Regions from separate parts of the Streptomyces sp. NPDC008086 genome, predicted to be linked through region 1. Evidence: riboswitches for the same ligand, from Rfam matches in the RefSeq annotation. Region 1 holds a riboswitch; each other region holds the start of a gene.
The links. Region 1 has a riboswitch for cyclic di-AMP ahead of ACFZBP_RS26170 (NlpC/P60 family protein). Riboswitches for the same ligand answer to the same signal wherever they lie in the genome.
Positions count from the first base shown of each region.

Region 2: it holds a riboswitch for cyclic di-AMP, as region 1 does, so the genes downstream of both, ACFZBP_RS38990 (M23 family metallopeptidase) here and ACFZBP_RS26170 (NlpC/P60 family protein) in region 1, are expected to answer to the same signal.
Region 3: it holds a riboswitch for cyclic di-AMP, as region 1 does, so the genes downstream of both, ACFZBP_RS10140 (peptidoglycan DD-metalloendopeptidase family protein) here and ACFZBP_RS26170 (NlpC/P60 family protein) in region 1, are expected to answer to the same signal.

Region 1 is NZ_JBIBIA010000007.1:350,358-355,472, forward strand. It holds gene ACFZBP_RS26155 (NlpC/P60 family protein) at 1-164, opposite strand, end outside; gene ACFZBP_RS26160 (hypothetical protein) at 697-1,050, shown strand; gene ACFZBP_RS26165 (tellurite resistance/C4-dicarboxylate transporter family protein) at 1,028-2,053, opposite strand; gene ACFZBP_RS26170 (NlpC/P60 family protein) at 2,371-3,531, opposite strand; cyclic di-AMP (ydaO/yuaA leader) riboswitch at 3,540-3,698, opposite strand; gene pcrA (DNA helicase PcrA) at 3,991-5,115, shown strand, end outside.
Region 2 is NZ_JBIBIA010000016.1:42,080-47,194, forward strand. It holds gene ACFZBP_RS38975 (GNAT family N-acetyltransferase) at 1-449, opposite strand, end outside; gene ACFZBP_RS38980 (HPr family phosphocarrier protein) at 628-909, shown strand; gene ACFZBP_RS38985 (GntR family transcriptional regulator) at 1,100-1,795, opposite strand; gene ACFZBP_RS38990 (M23 family metallopeptidase) at 2,013-2,798, opposite strand; cyclic di-AMP (ydaO/yuaA leader) riboswitch at 2,812-2,975, opposite strand; gene ACFZBP_RS38995 (M16 family metallopeptidase) at 3,211-4,599, opposite strand; gene ACFZBP_RS39000 (M16 family metallopeptidase) at 4,596-5,115, opposite strand, start outside.
Region 3 is NZ_JBIBIA010000002.1:902,375-907,489, reverse strand. It holds gene ACFZBP_RS10150 (PrsW family intramembrane metalloprotease) at 1-316, shown strand, start outside; gene ACFZBP_RS10145 (aldo/keto reductase) at 668-1,615, opposite strand; gene ACFZBP_RS10140 (peptidoglycan DD-metalloendopeptidase family protein) at 2,146-3,171, opposite strand; cyclic di-AMP (ydaO/yuaA leader) riboswitch at 3,183-3,340, opposite strand; gene ACFZBP_RS10135 (SpoIIE family protein phosphatase) at 3,628-4,713, opposite strand; tRNA gene ACFZBP_RS10130 (tRNA-Met) at 4,860-4,933, opposite strand; gene ACFZBP_RS10125 (dihydrofolate reductase family protein) at 5,034-5,115, opposite strand, start outside.

The DNA.
Region 1 (5,115 bases):
TTGTCCACCTTCGCCTTCACCTGCGCCGGAGTCAGCTGTGGCTCGGCATGTCCCGTCCCGTCGAAGCCCGTCGCCGTCGCCGCGCCCGCCAGGGCGATCGTCCATGCCGTGCGGGCCGTACTGCCGCCGGCCGAGCGCTGACGGGGCTTTCGGTGCGCTGCCACGTGGACCTGCACGTCCTTTCGTACGACCGCCTCGTCCCGTACGTCCACCGGGGCGGTGGCCGTACGACCGTTCCCGGAGGGAGCGGGCCGCCCCGGGGGAGCGGTGGGCGTACGAGCGCCTGGGGGTGCGGACGTACGGCTGCCCGGGGGCGGGTTACGCGTCCGGCGGCGGCCTGCACAGGGGGAGCGGGCCGCCGCCGGACTTTCTCGGCGGTGGTGTCCGACTGCCGCCCCTGGCCCGGGCGGCGGTGGGGAGCCGGTCACCTGGTGGAGGACGCTAAACCTCTGTGTGTCGGTCCGGTAACGCGTTGTGCGGAAGTGCCGGGAGCAGACCGGGAGATGACCGTAAGTGAGCGTGATCCCGGGTTGGGGACGTCATGTTCACGCTGTGTGCTGACCGATGTGGCGGAATGGAGGGCGGGGTGAGGCGATCGGGTGCTAAGGGGCGCATATATGCATGATCGAGAGGGGTGGGCTCGATGGCGGGGTGCGGTGGTGGGGGTGTCCGTCGGGCTGGTTAGGCTCCGGCGTCATGGACGTACTCATCCACCTTTTCGTCGGCCTGCACATCGTCGGTATCGCCGCGCTGCTCGGTGGCTTCCTCACTCAGATGAAGGCGATGGGCCAGGGCACGGCCCGGTTCGTCCCCGCGATGCTGCACGGCGCGCTGACCATGCTGGTCACCGGGGTGATCCTCGTCGGCCTCAATCAGGCGGACGACCAGCCCGTCGACAACGTCAAGATCGGCGTGAAGCTTGCGCTGCTGGTCGTGATCCTCGGGCTCGTGTACGTGAAGCGGGACGAGGAGACGGTGGACAAGCGGCTGTTCGGGGTGGTGGGGCTGCTGACCGTGGCGAACATCTTCATCGCCGTGTTGTGGACGTGACGTCCGTCCCAGCGGTCCTGGCTCCGGCTCCCGTGGTGGAGCCGGGGGCGTACGCCCAGACCGCGCCTGCCGTGACCGCCAGCCAGGCCGCCACCGCGATCCACATCAGCGCCTCGCCGGGGCCCTCGAGCCAGGGGACGTCCAGGGCGGCGGCGACGGAGAGGGTCGCCGCGGCCGTCATGCCGAGCGGGAACACGGTCGCCCAACGCCGTATGTCGTAGCGCGGCCGTGGCCAGGCGATCTCGGCCAGCAGCAGGGCGGCGTACCAGGCCAGGTCCAGGACCAGCAGGGCGACGGTCACCGTGTGCAGGGTGCTGGTGTCGTCGTCGTTCCAGAGGTACAGGCGGGCGCTGTCGGCGGCGAAGAGCTTCGAGCCGGCGAGCGCGGAGATGGCGAGGGCGCCGCCCGCCACCCAGTGGTCGCCGACGCCGTCGGCCACCTGCCGTAGGTCGAAGCGGGTCAGGGCGACGACATAGAGCACCAGGCCGAGCCAGAACAGTACGAGGGCCGCGTGGGCGAGCCATGCCGAGGCCTCGGTCACGGCGAGCGTCGCGCCCAGGACGGCCAGGCCCTCCGTGGCCACGCAGCCCAGGAACACGGTGCCCGGCATCCCGCGGTGCCAGTGGCGTACCACGGCGATGAGGAGGCCCGGCCAGAGGACGGCCGCGAGGGCCAGGAGGGCCTTGGCGAGGGTCTGCCAGCCGAGGACGCTGAAGCGGGTGCCCAGGACGGTCGTCGCGGCGATGGCGGTCAGGGCGGCCGGGGTGGCCGCCTCCTTCACCCACCTCGCGCGGTCCCACAGGAGGCGTGCGGTGAAGTCGGCGGCGAGGGCGAGCCAGGTCACGGAGGCCAGGGCGAGGGCGATGCGGGAGAGGGTTTCGTAGCCGGTCTGGTGCAGGGTGACCGACAGGATGCCGGTCGCCATGACTGCGGCGCCGGCTGTGGGGGGACGCCGCGACCACCAGGTGTGGAGGGGGGATGTGGGGGTGGTGGTGGCGGACATGGGTCGATGCTAGGAGGGGGGTGGAGGTTGGAGGGTGGGGCACGCCGGGTGCCTCCGGCGGTTGGCCGGATGCCCGCGGGTGCCCCCGGCGGTTCGGCGGGGTGCCTGCGGGTCCTTCGGTGGTTGGGTCGGGATGCCTGCGGCGGCCTGTCGCGGGGAGTAGGGTTTCGCGTCGCGCCTGGGGGCGGACGGGGGCGGGGCCGCGCCGGGGGGTGTCCGTCCTCGGTCGGGCGGTTGCCGTGACTTCAGAGGTGCTGTTTGTTGACGCCCGCCGCTGCGGGCGGGCCCCCGACGCGTCTCCTTGCCGCCGTGTGCGGCTACGCCGGGCGTACGACGCTGTGGATCGCTGACTCGCCGTCGTAGTAGATCGACTCCTCGCGGACGTACGCGCCGGGCTTGGGGGCGTGGATCATCATGCCGTTGCCGATGTAGATGCCTACGTGGGTGACGTCGTCGTAGAAGAAGACCAGGTCGCCGGGCTGGGCGCTGGAGAGGGGGACCGTGGTGCCGGCGTTGACCTGGTCGTAGGTGACGCGGGGGATGTCGACGCCGGCGGCCTTCCATGCGCCCTGGGTGAGGCCGGAGCAGTCGTAGGAGTCGGGGCCGGTGGCGCCCCAGACGTACGGCTTGCCTATTTGGGAACGGGCGAAGGCCAGGGCTTTTTCGGCCTTGGTGGCGTACGACGAGTCCGAGGAGGAGTTCGATGAGGAGGAGTCGGACGGCTCGGTGGTCTCCTGCTGTTGTGCCGCCTCTTGGCGCTGGCGCTCGGCCTCTGCCTGTTGGCGGGCCAGTTCCTCTGCCTTGCGGGCGGCCTCTTCCTGCTTGCGCTTCTCGATCGCGGCGAGGCGGGCCTTCTCCTCGGCCGTCAGCTTCGACAGGAGTTCGCGGGCGTCGGCGAGCTTCGTCTGGACGGTGGTCTTGGCGGCCTGGAGGTCGTTCTGCGACTCGGTGAGCGTCTCGAGGCTCCGGGTGGCCTCCTGGCGCTTCTTCATGGTCGCGGACTGCTGCGTGAAGTAGTCGTCGACCGCTTCCTTTTGACGACCCGTCATGCGGTCCATCAGCTGGGACTGGTCGAAGTAGTCCTGCGGGGTGTCCGCGAGGAGGAAGGTGGCCGTGTCGGGGGCGGCCGCGCCGGTGCGGTACTGGGCGGCGGCGTTGCGGCCGAGTTCCTCGCGGGCGTCGTTGAGGGTCTGGGTGCGCTGGGCGAGGTCGTCGAGGAGGGTGTCGACGCGCTTGCGCTGCTTCGCGGTCTTCTCCTTGGCCGCGTTGTACTTCTCGGTCGCCGACTCCGCCTGGCGGTAGAGGTCGTCGACCTTCTTCTCGACCTCTTCGAGGCTCGGCTTGTCGTCCGTGGACGGGTTCGCGTTGGCCGTCTGGGACAGCAGGGCCACGGAGGTGAGGGCCGCCGTGGCGAGCGCGGGGGTCCGTATGCCTGCTACGCGCGTACCTGCGGGACGCGACTTGCGGTGCGACGCCAAGGGAGGCGACTCCTTCCGTGCTCCGCCTACCGAGTTAGCTGTCGGGTTCGGGCGGGTGGTTCGGAAGGGTTGCCCTACGGCTCGGAAGTCCGGCCGATTCACCCCAAGTTCGGTGGGTCCCCGGCTCCGGGGCCCAGGGGGCTTACCGGACTCGGCGGAGGCCGCGCGGCCCGGCGACGTTCGCCGGTGGGGGTCGTACGGCCTGCCCGGCACGGTAGCCAACTCGTGTGGCCCCTGTGAAGGTTGATGTTCGATATGCCCGATACATTTTCGTGACCTTGGGGAGGTGTATTGCGGGCGGAGGTTGGTTTGGCGGTGTTTGAGGAGGTGTGGGGGGATCGGCTGGTTGGTTGCTGAGGGTGATGGTCGGGTGCTGGAGGGTGAGGGTCGGAGATTGGGGCGGCGAGGTTCTCGGGGTGGCGGCGGGCTGTCAGTGGGGCGCCCTAGACTCGGAGAGCGATGAGCAGCCTCTTTGACGACAGCTTCCTGGCGGACCTCCAGGCCCCGCGGGCCCACGAGGAGCCTCCGCCGCCGCCCGAGGACGATCACGCTCCGGAGCCGGTTCCGGACGATCTGTTCGGCGGGAAGTTCGACGTGCCGCCGGACCGGGACGCCTACTACCGCGACGGCGCCCCGCGCCCGGCCCTCGATGCCGCCGCGCTGCTGGAGGGGCTGAACGAGAACCAGCGTGCGGCCGTCGTCCACTCCGGCAGCCCGCTGCTCATCGTGGCCGGCGCCGGATCCGGCAAGACGCGGGTGCTCACCCATCGCATCGCCCACCTGCTGGCCGAGCGTGACGTGCATCCGGGGCAGATCCTCGCGATCACCTTCACCAACAAGGCCGCGGGCGAGATGAAGGAGCGCGTCGAGCAGCTCGTGGGGCCGCGGGCGAACGCGATGTGGGTGATGACCTTCCACAGCTCGTGCGTGCGCATCCTGCGGAGAGAGAGCAAGAGGCTCGGGTTCACCTCCTCGTTCTCGATCTACGACGCCGCCGACAGCAAGCGGCTGATGGCGCTGGTCTGCCGGGATCTGGATCTTGATCCGAAGAGGTTTCCGCCCAAGTCGTTCAGCGCCAAGATCAGCAATCTGAAGAACGAGCTGATCGACGAGGAGGACTTCGCCGCGCAGGCCACGGACGGCTTCGAGAAGACGCTCGCGCAGGCGTACGCCCTGTACCAGTCGCGGTTGCGGGAGGCCAACGCCCTCGACTTCGACGACCTGATCATGACGACGGTCAATCTGCTGCGGGCCTTCCCGGACGTCGCCGAGCACTACCGCCGGCGTTTCCGCCATGTGCTGGTGGACGAGTACCAGGACACCAACCACGCCCAGTACGCGCTGGTGCGCGAGCTCGTCGGGACCGGCGAGCACCCCGTCGACGTGCCGCCCAGCGAGTTCGACGTCCCGCCCGCCGAGCTGTGTGTCGTGGGTGACGCCGACCAGTCGATCTACGCCTTCCGGGGCGCGACGATCCGCAACATCCTCCAGTTCGAGGAGGACTACCCGGACGCGACGACCATCCTGCTGGAGCAGAACTACCGCTCCAGCCAGACGATCCTGAGCGCCGCCAACGCCGTCATC
Region 2 (5,115 bases), on a different contig from region 1:
TCGGCGGCGAAGCGACGGATGTCACGCTCGCGGGCGACGGCGCCGATGTGTTCGAGCAGCGCGGAGGCGACGCCTCGGCCCTGGTGGGCGTCCTGGACGAGGAAGGCGACCTCGGCCTCGTCGGCCGGGGCGGACGCGGGCATTCCGTCGGCGCCGATCCGGTCGTAGCGTACGGTGGCGATGAACTCGCCGCCCACCGTGGCCGCGAGTCCCACCCGGTCCACAAAGTCGTGGTGCGTGAAGCGGTGGACGTCCTTCGCGGACAGTCGCGGGTAGGGCGCGAAGAAGCGGTAGTACTTCGACTCGTCCGACACCTGCTCGTAGAAGCTGACCAGGCGCTCGGCGTCATCAACGGTGATGGGGCGGATGCGTGCGGTGCCGCCGTCGCGCAGCACCACGTCGGCTTCCCAGTGGGCGGGGTACTCGTGCCGGTCCGAGGCGCTCTGCATGGGGCCCAGAGTACGGCTCGCGTACGACAACGGCGCGAGGCAGTCTGTGGAGGACGTATGTCGGGTCGAGGCCGCGACCCGACGGTCACCTCGGGAGGGACGTTTTGTCCCTCCCGGCGGGCTTCACGGGTGTGGGAAACTGGTCTAGACAACCCTGAACACCGAAGGGCAGCATCACATGGCTGAGCGCCGCGTCAACGTCGGCTGGGCCGAGGGCCTTCACGCCCGCCCCGCTTCCATCTTCGTCCGGGCCGCCACGGCCGCAGGTATCCCGGTGACGATCGCCAAGGCCGACGGCAACCCCGTCAACGCGGCCTCCATGCTCGCCGTGCTGGGCCTGGGCGCCCAGGGCGGCGAGGAGATCGTCCTCGCCTCCGACGCCGAGGGTGCGGACGCCGCCCTCGACCGGCTGGCGAAGCTGGTCTCCGAGGGTCTCGAGGAGCTGCCCGAGACGGTCTGAAGGACCTGAGCGGGACTCCCCGACAAATCGGTGAAGCCGCGTCTGCCTTTTCGGCGGGCGCGGCTTCGCTGTTTCGGGCAGGCGGAGGCATTTCCGGGGAGAGGCGACAGGAGGAATTGGCGACACACCCGAAAAGGGCAGCGGAAATAGACCGCCGCCGAATATCTCCTCTTTGTATACGGCGCCCGTGTTAATGCCGCAGGCTCGGCATGTTTACGGGATGTTGCGAATTCCTCACACGCTCGGCGCGATCCCCGCCGGAGCCGAACCGCAGCCGGTGCGCGCTCATCGCACGCTCTGCGTGCAGGGCCGTGACACCCCGGGCGCGCTCACCGTCACCGCGCGCCACCGCGTCCACGATCGCGCCGTGCTCGGCCCAGGACTCCACGGGGTTGACCGGCGCCTCCACCGAGTACATCCAGGCGATCTTGTGGCGCAGCTGGGTCAGCGTCGAGGCCAGCGCGGGGCTTCCGGAGGCCTGGGCCAGCGTCTCGTGGAACCAGCCGCCCAGCGAGCGCAGATCCTCGCTGTTGCCCCTCCTGGCCCGCTCCTGGCCCAGCCTGACCAGGCCGCGCAGGACCTTCAGATGGGCCTCGGTGCGCCGCTGGGCGGCCCGGGCGGCGCCGAGCGGCTCCAGCAGGGTGCGCATCTCCAGCAGGTCGGCGGCCTCCTGCTCGGTCGGTTCGGCGACGCACGCGCCCGCGTGCCGCCGGGTCACCACGAAGCCCTCCGCCTCCAGGGTGCGCAGGGCCTCGCGCACGGGGACGCGGGAGACGCCGTAGCGGCGTGCGAGGAGTTCCTCGGTGAGCCGGCCGCCGCGCTCGTAGACGCCGGCGACGATGTCGTCCCGGATCGCGGTGCATACCGAGTGCGCCGGAATACGCATGACCGACCTCCGCCTTAATCCCCGTGAAACGTCGACGAATGACGTGTGTTCAGTGACTCTATTGCAACCGGCCGGAATTTCCGACGGCGGGCCGGAATCCATGGATATTTTTTGGTCAGCCGATCGTCCTAGAAACGCCGAAAGCCCCGGCTCGGGAGCCGGGGCTTCGGGGAGGCTCAGCTGCGGGAAGCGGGCCTCGGGTGGGGCGCGGGAGGCGTCAGACGTTCACGCCGTGCGAGCGGAGGTAGGCGACGGGGTCGATGTCGGAGCCGTATTCGGCGGTCGTGCGGGCCTCGAAGTGCAGGTGCGGTCCGGTGACGTTGCCGGTGGCGCCGGACAGGCCGATCTGCTGGCCCGGCGTGACGGTCTGGCCGACCGAGACGCCTATGGACGACAGGTGGCCGTACTGGGTGTACGTACCGTCGTTCATCTTGATCACGATGTTGTTGCCGTACGACCCGCCCCAGCCGGCCTCGACGACGGTGCCGGAGCCGACGGCGTGGACGGAGGTGCCGCTGGCGGCGTGGAAGTCGACGCCGGTGTGGCTGCCGGAGGACCAGACGGCGCCGCCGGTCTTGTAGCCGGTGGAGACGTACGAGCCGGAGATCGGGGCGACGTAGGACAGCAGGCGCTTGCGCTCGGCCTCGCGGGCGGCGCGCTCCTTGGCCTCGCGCTCCTGCTTGGCCTTCTCGGCCGCCTTCTTGCGCGCGGCCTCCTCGGCGGCCTGCTTGCGGGCCGCCGCCTCCTGGGCGGCCTGCTTCTGGGCGGCGGCCTGGGCGTCGATCTGGTCGGCGAGCGTGTCGTCGACGCTGATGACGGGGATGAGGCCGGTCTGCTCGACGGCGGGTTCGGCGGCGAGCGCCGGGGCGGCCAGGGTGCCTATGACGCCGGTGGCGGTGAGCGCGGCGACGCCCGCCGCGCGGGCGGTGGTGCGCTCGAACCGGCCGGGGCGACGGTGCTTCCCGGAGGCGCGGTTCTTCCCGGTGGCGCAGGTGAACGCCATGTAGTGGCTGATCCTTTCCTTCCTTCTCGCCTACCGGGTTAGCTGACGGGTTCGGAGCAGGAAGGTCTCCTACGGGCCCCCTCGCGGCTGCGCGGGCGTCCGATTCACCCCAGGGACTACGGGCGGGTCCCCGGCTCCCCTGGCTCGCGCCGTACGGGGACTCGGCGATGACTGTCCGGTGCCGCGGGCGCGGCGCACTGCCTGACGAACAGCCCGGAAGACGCTAAGCGGGGCGACTTTCAATCCCCAAACGGATCGCGGCTTTTGTAGCGCATCCCACAGGCCAGACAGGCAACCTCTCCCCCAATTCGGGCATAAAGGGGCCCTGGTGAGTTGGAAGTCACCAGGGCCCCTTACGCGCGCGTGCCGTCGTCCGGCGGGGTGCCGCCTTCTACTCGGCCGTCACGACGGTCTACTCGGCTGTCACGACGGTGACTTCGCCGATGCCGAGGGCCTCGACGGGCTCGCGGATCGCGGCCGCGTCGCCGACCAGGATCGTCACCAGCCGGTCCACCGGGAAGGCACTCACGGCCGCGGCGGTGGCCTCGACGGTGCCGGTCGCGGCGAGCTGCTGGTACAGCTTCGCCTGGTAGTCGTCGGGCAGGTGCTGCTCGACCTGGTCGGCCAGCGTGTTCGCCACGGAGGCGGCCGTCTCGTACTTCAGCGGGGCCACTCCGACGAGGTTCTGCACGGCGAAGTCCCGCTCGGCGTCGGTCAGGCCCTCGCCGGCGACCCCGCGCAGGACCTTCCAGAGGTCGTCCAGCGCGGGACCGGTGTTCGGGGTGTCGACCGAGCCGCTGATGGCGAGCATGGCCGCGCCCGTGCCGTCCGGTGCGGAGCGCAGGACCTGGCCGAACGCGCGCACACCGTAGGTGTAGCCCTTCTCCTCACGCAGGACCTTGTCCAGACGGGAGGTGAGGGTGCCGCCGAGGCAGTACGTGCCGAGCACCTGCGCGGGCCACACCCGGTCGTGCCGGTCCGGGCCGACACGACCGATCAGCAGCTGCGTCTGCACGGCACCGGGGCGGTCCACGATGACGACGCGACCGGTGTCGTCCGCGGTCACCGGCGGGACCGGACGGGGCTGGGCCGGGGAGCCGGTCCAGGCGCCCAGGGTGTCGCCCAGCAGGTCGTCGAGGTCGACGCCGGTGAGGTCGCCGACAACCACGACGGTGGAGGTGGCGGGGCGTACGTGCCGCTCGTAGAAGGCCCGTACGGCCGCGGAGTCGATGCCGGCGACGGTGTCCTCGGTGCCCTGGCGCGGGCGGGACATGCGCGAGGTCGCCGGGAACAACTGCCTGGAGAGCTCCTTCGCGGCCCGGCGCGAGGGGTTGGCCAGCTCGTGCGGGATCTCGTCGAGCCGGTTGCGCACCAGGCGCTCGACCTCGGCGTCGTCGAACGCGGGCGCCCTGAGCGCGTCGGCGAGCAGCCCCAGCGCCTTCGGCAGCCGGGAGACGGGCACCTCGAGGCTGACGCGGATGCCGGGGTGGTCGGCGTACGCGTCGAGCGTGGCGCCGCAGCGCTCCAGCTCGGCGGCGAACTCCTCGGCGGTGTGCTTGTCGGTGCCCTCTGAGAACGCTCGCGCCATGATCGTGGCGATGCCGTCCAGGCCCTTCGGCTCGGCGTCCAGGGGCGTGTCCAGGAGGACCTCGACGGCGATGACCTGCTGGCCGGGGCGGTGGCAGCGCAGGACCGTCAGGCCGTTGTCCAGCTCGCCGCGCTCGGGCGCCGGGAACGCCCAGGGCCGGGCCTCGCCGGCCTGGGGCTGCGGGTGGAACTCCATGCTGGCGAGCTCGGTCACTGCGCCGACTCCTCGTTCTCGTCGGTGGGGGCTTGCGCGTCCTCGGCCTCGTCGGCGACAGGCTCGTACACCAGCACCGCGCGGTTGTCGGGACGCAGACGGGCCTTGGCGACCGCCTGGACCTCCTCGGCGGTGACGGCGAGGACGCGCTGTACGGCGGTGAAGGCGAGCTGCGGGTCGCCGAACAGGACGGCGTACCGGCACAGTTCGTCGGCGCGGCCCGCGACGGTGCCCAGCCGGTCCAGCCACTCGCGCTCCAGCTGGGCCTGCGCGCGCTCCATCTCCTCGGCGGTGGGACCGTCCGCCGCGAACCGGGCGAGCTCCTCGTCGACGGCCGCCTCGATGACGGGCACCTCGACGTCGCCGGAGGTCTTCACGTCCAGCCAGCCCAGGGAGGGCGCGCCGGCCAGGCGGAGCAGGCCGAAGCCGGCCGCCACGGCCGTACGGTCGCGTCGGACGAGCCGGTTGTAGAGGCGGGAGGACTCGCCCCCGCCGAGGACGGTCAGCGCCAGGTCG
Region 3 (5,115 bases), on a different contig from region 1:
GTATGCGCGGCGGAGTGGGGGGCGGGGGGCTGCGCGGGCGGTGGCGGAGTACGAGGGGTATGCGACGTCGTTGGCGTTTCTGCGGCGGAGGGGGCGGCGGGGGCGGGGTGGGGGTGACTTCGTGGTGCGGGAGCGGGAGTTGTTGCAGGAGTTGTGGATGCGGCGGGGGGTTGCTCGGGGGGTGTTGGAGCGGGCTGCGTTGGAAGGGGTGGCTGTGCGGGTGTGGGGGGCGTACGGGTACGGGCAGGCGGGGGTGGGGTACTGGCAGGGGTATGGGGCGGTGCCGTATCCGGCGTACAACCCGTATCGGACGTGACCCTGGGGGTTGGCGCGGTTTTCTCGCCCCCGCCGCCCCTACCCGTCCCATCCCTTGAAGGGGCTCCGCCCCTTCGACCCCGCTGGGGGCTGCGCCCCCCAGACCCCGCCATCGGCCCTCCGGGCCTCGTCCTCAAGCGCCGGACGGGCTGAGAATGCGGCTCGCCCGCAAGCGCCGGACGGCCTGAGAATGCGGCTCGCCCCCGAACGCAGGACGGGCTGAACGCGGCTCGTCCTCAAACGCCGGACGGCCTGAGAATGCAGCTCGTCCCCCGAACGCCGGATGGGCTGGGGGTGCCTGGGCCGGCGTAGTCCCTGCGGGTGGGTGCTCCCTGTGGAACGCCCCTCCCCCTCAGGCCGACGCCTCCGTCAGCCTTCCCACCTCCTCCTCCGTCAGCCTCAGGCCGTCCACTCCGATCAGGGCCGGCAGCTGGTCCACCGTGCGGGCCGAGGCGATCGGGGCGGTGACCGTCGGCTGGGCTGCCAGCCAGGACAGGGCGATCGTGGCGACGGGGGCGTCGTGGGCGGCGGCGATTTCGTCGAGGGCGGCGAGGACCTTCTGGCCGCGCTCGGATGCGGCGTGCTTGGCGGCGCCCTCGGCGCGCGGGCTCTGTACGGTCGTGCCGGGGCGGTACTTGCCCGTGAGGAAGCCGGAGGCCAGGGCGAAGTACGGGACGGCGGCCAGGCCTTCGCGTTCGGCGAGGTTCTGGAGTTCGCCCTCGTAGGTGTCGCGGGACACCAGGTTGTAGTGGGGCTGGAGGGCGACGTACCGGGCGAGGCCCTCGCGGTCGGAGAAGGCCAGGGAGGCCTCCAGCCGCTGCGCTGAGATGTTGGACGCGGCGATGTGCCGTACCTTGCCGGCCTTCACCAGGTCGTCGAGCGCGCCGATGATCTCCTCGACCGGCACTTCCGGCTTGTCGAAGTGGGTGTAGTAGAGGTCGATGTGGTCGGTGCCGAGGCGGCGGAGCGAGGCGTCGGCGGCCGCCTTGATGTTGGCCGCGGTCAGGCCCTGGAAGTCGGGGTGCTGGCTGACCTTGGTGGCGATGACGACGTCGTCCCGGTTGCCGCGCGCCTTCAGCCAGTTGCCGATGATGGTCTCGGACTCGCCGCCCGCGTTGCCCTCGACCCAGGCCGAGTACGAGTCTGCCGTGTCGATGAAGTTGCCGCCCGCGGCCGTGTAGGCGTCCAGTACGGCGAAGGACTGGGTCTCGTCGGCCGTCCAACCGAAGACGTTGCCGCCGAGGGAGAGCGGGAAGACCTCCAGGTCGGAGGAGCCGAGCTTGCGTAGGGATGCAGTCATGCTCGGCATCAACGTCCTGACCGGAGACCTCTCTTCCGAAACAGTCGCAAACTTCCCGTAAACAAGCGGAGCCTGGCCCTCCGGGGACCGGCAACCCTGACGTCGGGGGGTTGTCGTCAGGACCGCCAGAGATCAGGACGGCCGCAGGTCAGGACGCCCGGCGAGCAGGACGGGTGCAGATCAGGACGGCCGGCAAGCAGGACGAGCGCAGGTCAGACTGGCGCAGATCAGGAACGTCGCACATCGGCCCCGGAAGGACAGGACCACGGACGAGGGAGCAGGAGCCACCAGGAACAGGAACCACCCGGAACAGGAACCGCCGGGTCCAGGAGGGCGTGCCTAGCCCCCGAACTCTCCCGGATGCCCCTCCCAGAGGCCTCGCCCCGATACCTGGCCCAACGCCTCGCGGATGCCCCCGAAGACATCCCCCCGCGAGGCCGCTCCCGCGCCCCTAAGACCCACAGACCCGCAGACCCACAAACCCGCAGACGCACAGGCCCCAGACTCCAGGACCTCAAGACCTCAAGACCTCAGGGAGTAAGCCCCTTACCCCGCAACCACGCCATCGGGTCGATCCCGCTCGCGCTGCCGTCAGGGTGGACCTCGAGGTGCAGGTGGGCGCCGGTCACGTTGCCCGTGGCGCCTACGCGGCCGATGACGTCGCCCGTGTTGACCTTCTGGCCGACGCTCACGCTGATCGAGGACTGGTGGGCGAACCAGATCTCGGTGCCGTCGTCGAGGGTGAGCTCGGTCTTGTAGCCGTACGAACCGTCCCAGCCGGCGAACGTGATCGTGCCGCTGTGCACGGCCTTGATCAGCGTGCCCGTGGGGGCGGCGAAGTCGAGGCCCGTGTGGTAGCCGGAGGACCAGTAGGCGCCGGCCTGACCGAAGGTCGAGGTGATGGTGTACGAGGAGGTCGGCAGCGTGTACTGCTTGGCCAGCTCGGCGAGACGCTCGGCCTCGGCCTTCTTGCGGGCCTCCTCCTCGGCCTTGGCCTTGGCGGCGGCGGCCTTGGCCTCGGCCTCCTTCTCCGCCTTGGCGGCCGCGGCGGAGGCCTCCTTCTCGGCGGCGGCGACGGCGGCCGCGGCGGCCTTGCTCTCGATCTGGTCCTGCTGCTGCTCGGCCTGCGCCATGATCCGGCTGCGCAGCGCCTCACCGGCGTCGGGGGCGTCCTGCGTGGTCTCGTCGGTCGCCGCGCCCATGGTGCTGAGGGCCGTACCGGCGTCCTCGGCGGGAGCCGCGTCGTCGTCGGAGATCAGGGGCAGGTCCGGGATGGTGATGGCCACCGGCGGCTTGCCGCTGTTGGCGCTGGCCATGCCGCCCGCGCCGACGGCGGCTATGACACCGACGCCGAGAACCGTGGAGCTGCGGGCGAGTCCCCCGCCGCGCTGCTTGGAGACGCGATGCCTGCCGCGTACCGGACGAATGGACTCCGCGGTGGGGTTCCACTCCTCGAACGGGCCCTCGTCGCTGCGGTTACGGTCGTAGCCGAAGGTGTCGGTACCGCGTTGGCCGGGCACGAACGGGGCTTGCGGGGCAGGCCGGTTGGACGCCACGTGGGCGTACTCCTTTCCTTCCTTCTCGCCTACCGGGTTAGCTGACGGGTTCGGAGCAGGAAGGTCTCCTACGCGCGTATACCGGCCGTGAGTTCCCGGCGGTATCCGTGCGATTCACCCCAAGGTGGTGGTTCCCCGGTTCCCTTGCGGGATTCGGCGCGTGCGCACGGAGCCGCCTCTTGTGACGGCTGGGACGACCGCGCTGCGTTATCGAACGTTAATAGACGCGGGGTACGGATTCCAAGCTGTTCCGCTTGATCATTAACGATTTTCGCCTGGACTTACGGGTCATGAGCGGCCTAATTCGGGCGAGTTGGCCAGCACTCAGGAGTCACACAGGTATTGACGGTATGTCAGTTGTTATGCGGAGGGGGGTCGCCCGATCACGGTTGGTGACAACGATCATGGAGTGGCTCCACAGGATCTCCATCAGGGGCCCGCAGAGGCGTGGCTGCCTCAGGGGCGGCGTACGGCGAGGAGGGCCATGTCGTCCGCCATCCCGCCCCCGGAGTGGCGGCGCACCTCCGCCGCGAGCGCGCCGAGCAGCGCGGCCGGCTCACGCCGGGCGTTGGTCCGCCCCGCCAGTCCCGTCTCGGGGTCGTAGAACCGGTCTCGCTCGTCCCGGGCCTCGGACAGGCCGTCGGTGTACACGAGCAGCGTCGCTCCGGTGGGGAAGCCGGCCTCCTGGGCCCGGTCCGGCCAGGCCGCGAGCTCCTGCATGCCGAGCGGCAGGGCGGGCTCGGAGGCGGGCAGTGCGCACACGGTGCCGTCGGCGTACAGGAGCAGGGGCGGGGGATGCCCTCGGTTGACCAGGCGTACGATCCCGTCGCCGTGCGGGAGTTCGGCGAGGACGACGGTGGTGAACCCCTCGGCGGACTCCACCTCCTCGCGCCGTGCGCGCTCCCGCGCGAGCGCCCGTTCCAGGCGCTGTGCCACCGCCTCCAGCGTGGTCTCCTGCTCGGCGGCCTCCCGGAACGCCCCGATGACGACGGCGACGACCCCGACCGCCCCCATCCCCTTGCCGCGCACGTCTCCGACGACGAGCCGCACGCCGTGCGGGCTGTCCTGCACCGCGTACAGGTCCCCGCCGATGAAGACGCCCTCCTGCGCCGCCTCGTAGCGTGCCGCGATCTGGAAGGCGCCGATCCGCTCGGCGGGTTCGGGCAGTACGGCGCGCTGGGCGGCCTCGGCGATGGCGCGGGCGGAGGCGAGGCGGGCGTCGCTGCGGCGGACGAGGAGGTTGATGAGGACGGCGAGGACGGAGACGGTGACCACGGTGACCAGCTCGGTGATCACCTCGACCCGGGGGAGGCCGCCCAGACTGGCGTGGAGCACGACCAGCGCGCCGACCGCCACGGCGCCGGTGAGCACCGTGCCGCGCTGCGAGTAGAGCGGGGCGGCGACCAGGGGCGCGGCGGTGAAGAAGGGGGCGCCGGTGAAATCCGTGGGCGTGACGTAGTCGTACCCGCATCCGGCGGCGATGAGCAGGGCGGGCAGCAGCCGGACGAACCGGCGTGCGTACGAGATCCGCCGTTCCTCCACGTCACCAGGGTTGCCGAAGCGGGGGCGGGCGGCGAGCGGTGGGGACCGACCGGAGCAGCGGGGCGGCCGGCGGGACAGCCGCCGGCGGAGACACCGGGGAAAACACTCGGGGCCGGAACTTTTCAGTTCCGGCCCTGAGTCTTCAGTAGCGGGGACAGGATTTGAACCTGCGACCTCTGGGTTATGAGCCCAGCGAGCTACCGAGCTGCTCCACCCCGCGGCGATGACTCAATAGTACGCCATCCGCGGGACGGAAAGCACACGCGTTTCCCGGGGCCGCCGCGAGCGGCGTTTTTCGGGGCGGGTTCAGGGCGCCGGTGTCATGGCAGGAGGTGGCTGTTCGGGGCCTTGGCCCGGGCCTCGTACTCGGGCAGGACGACCACGTCCACCCCTTCCCCGGCC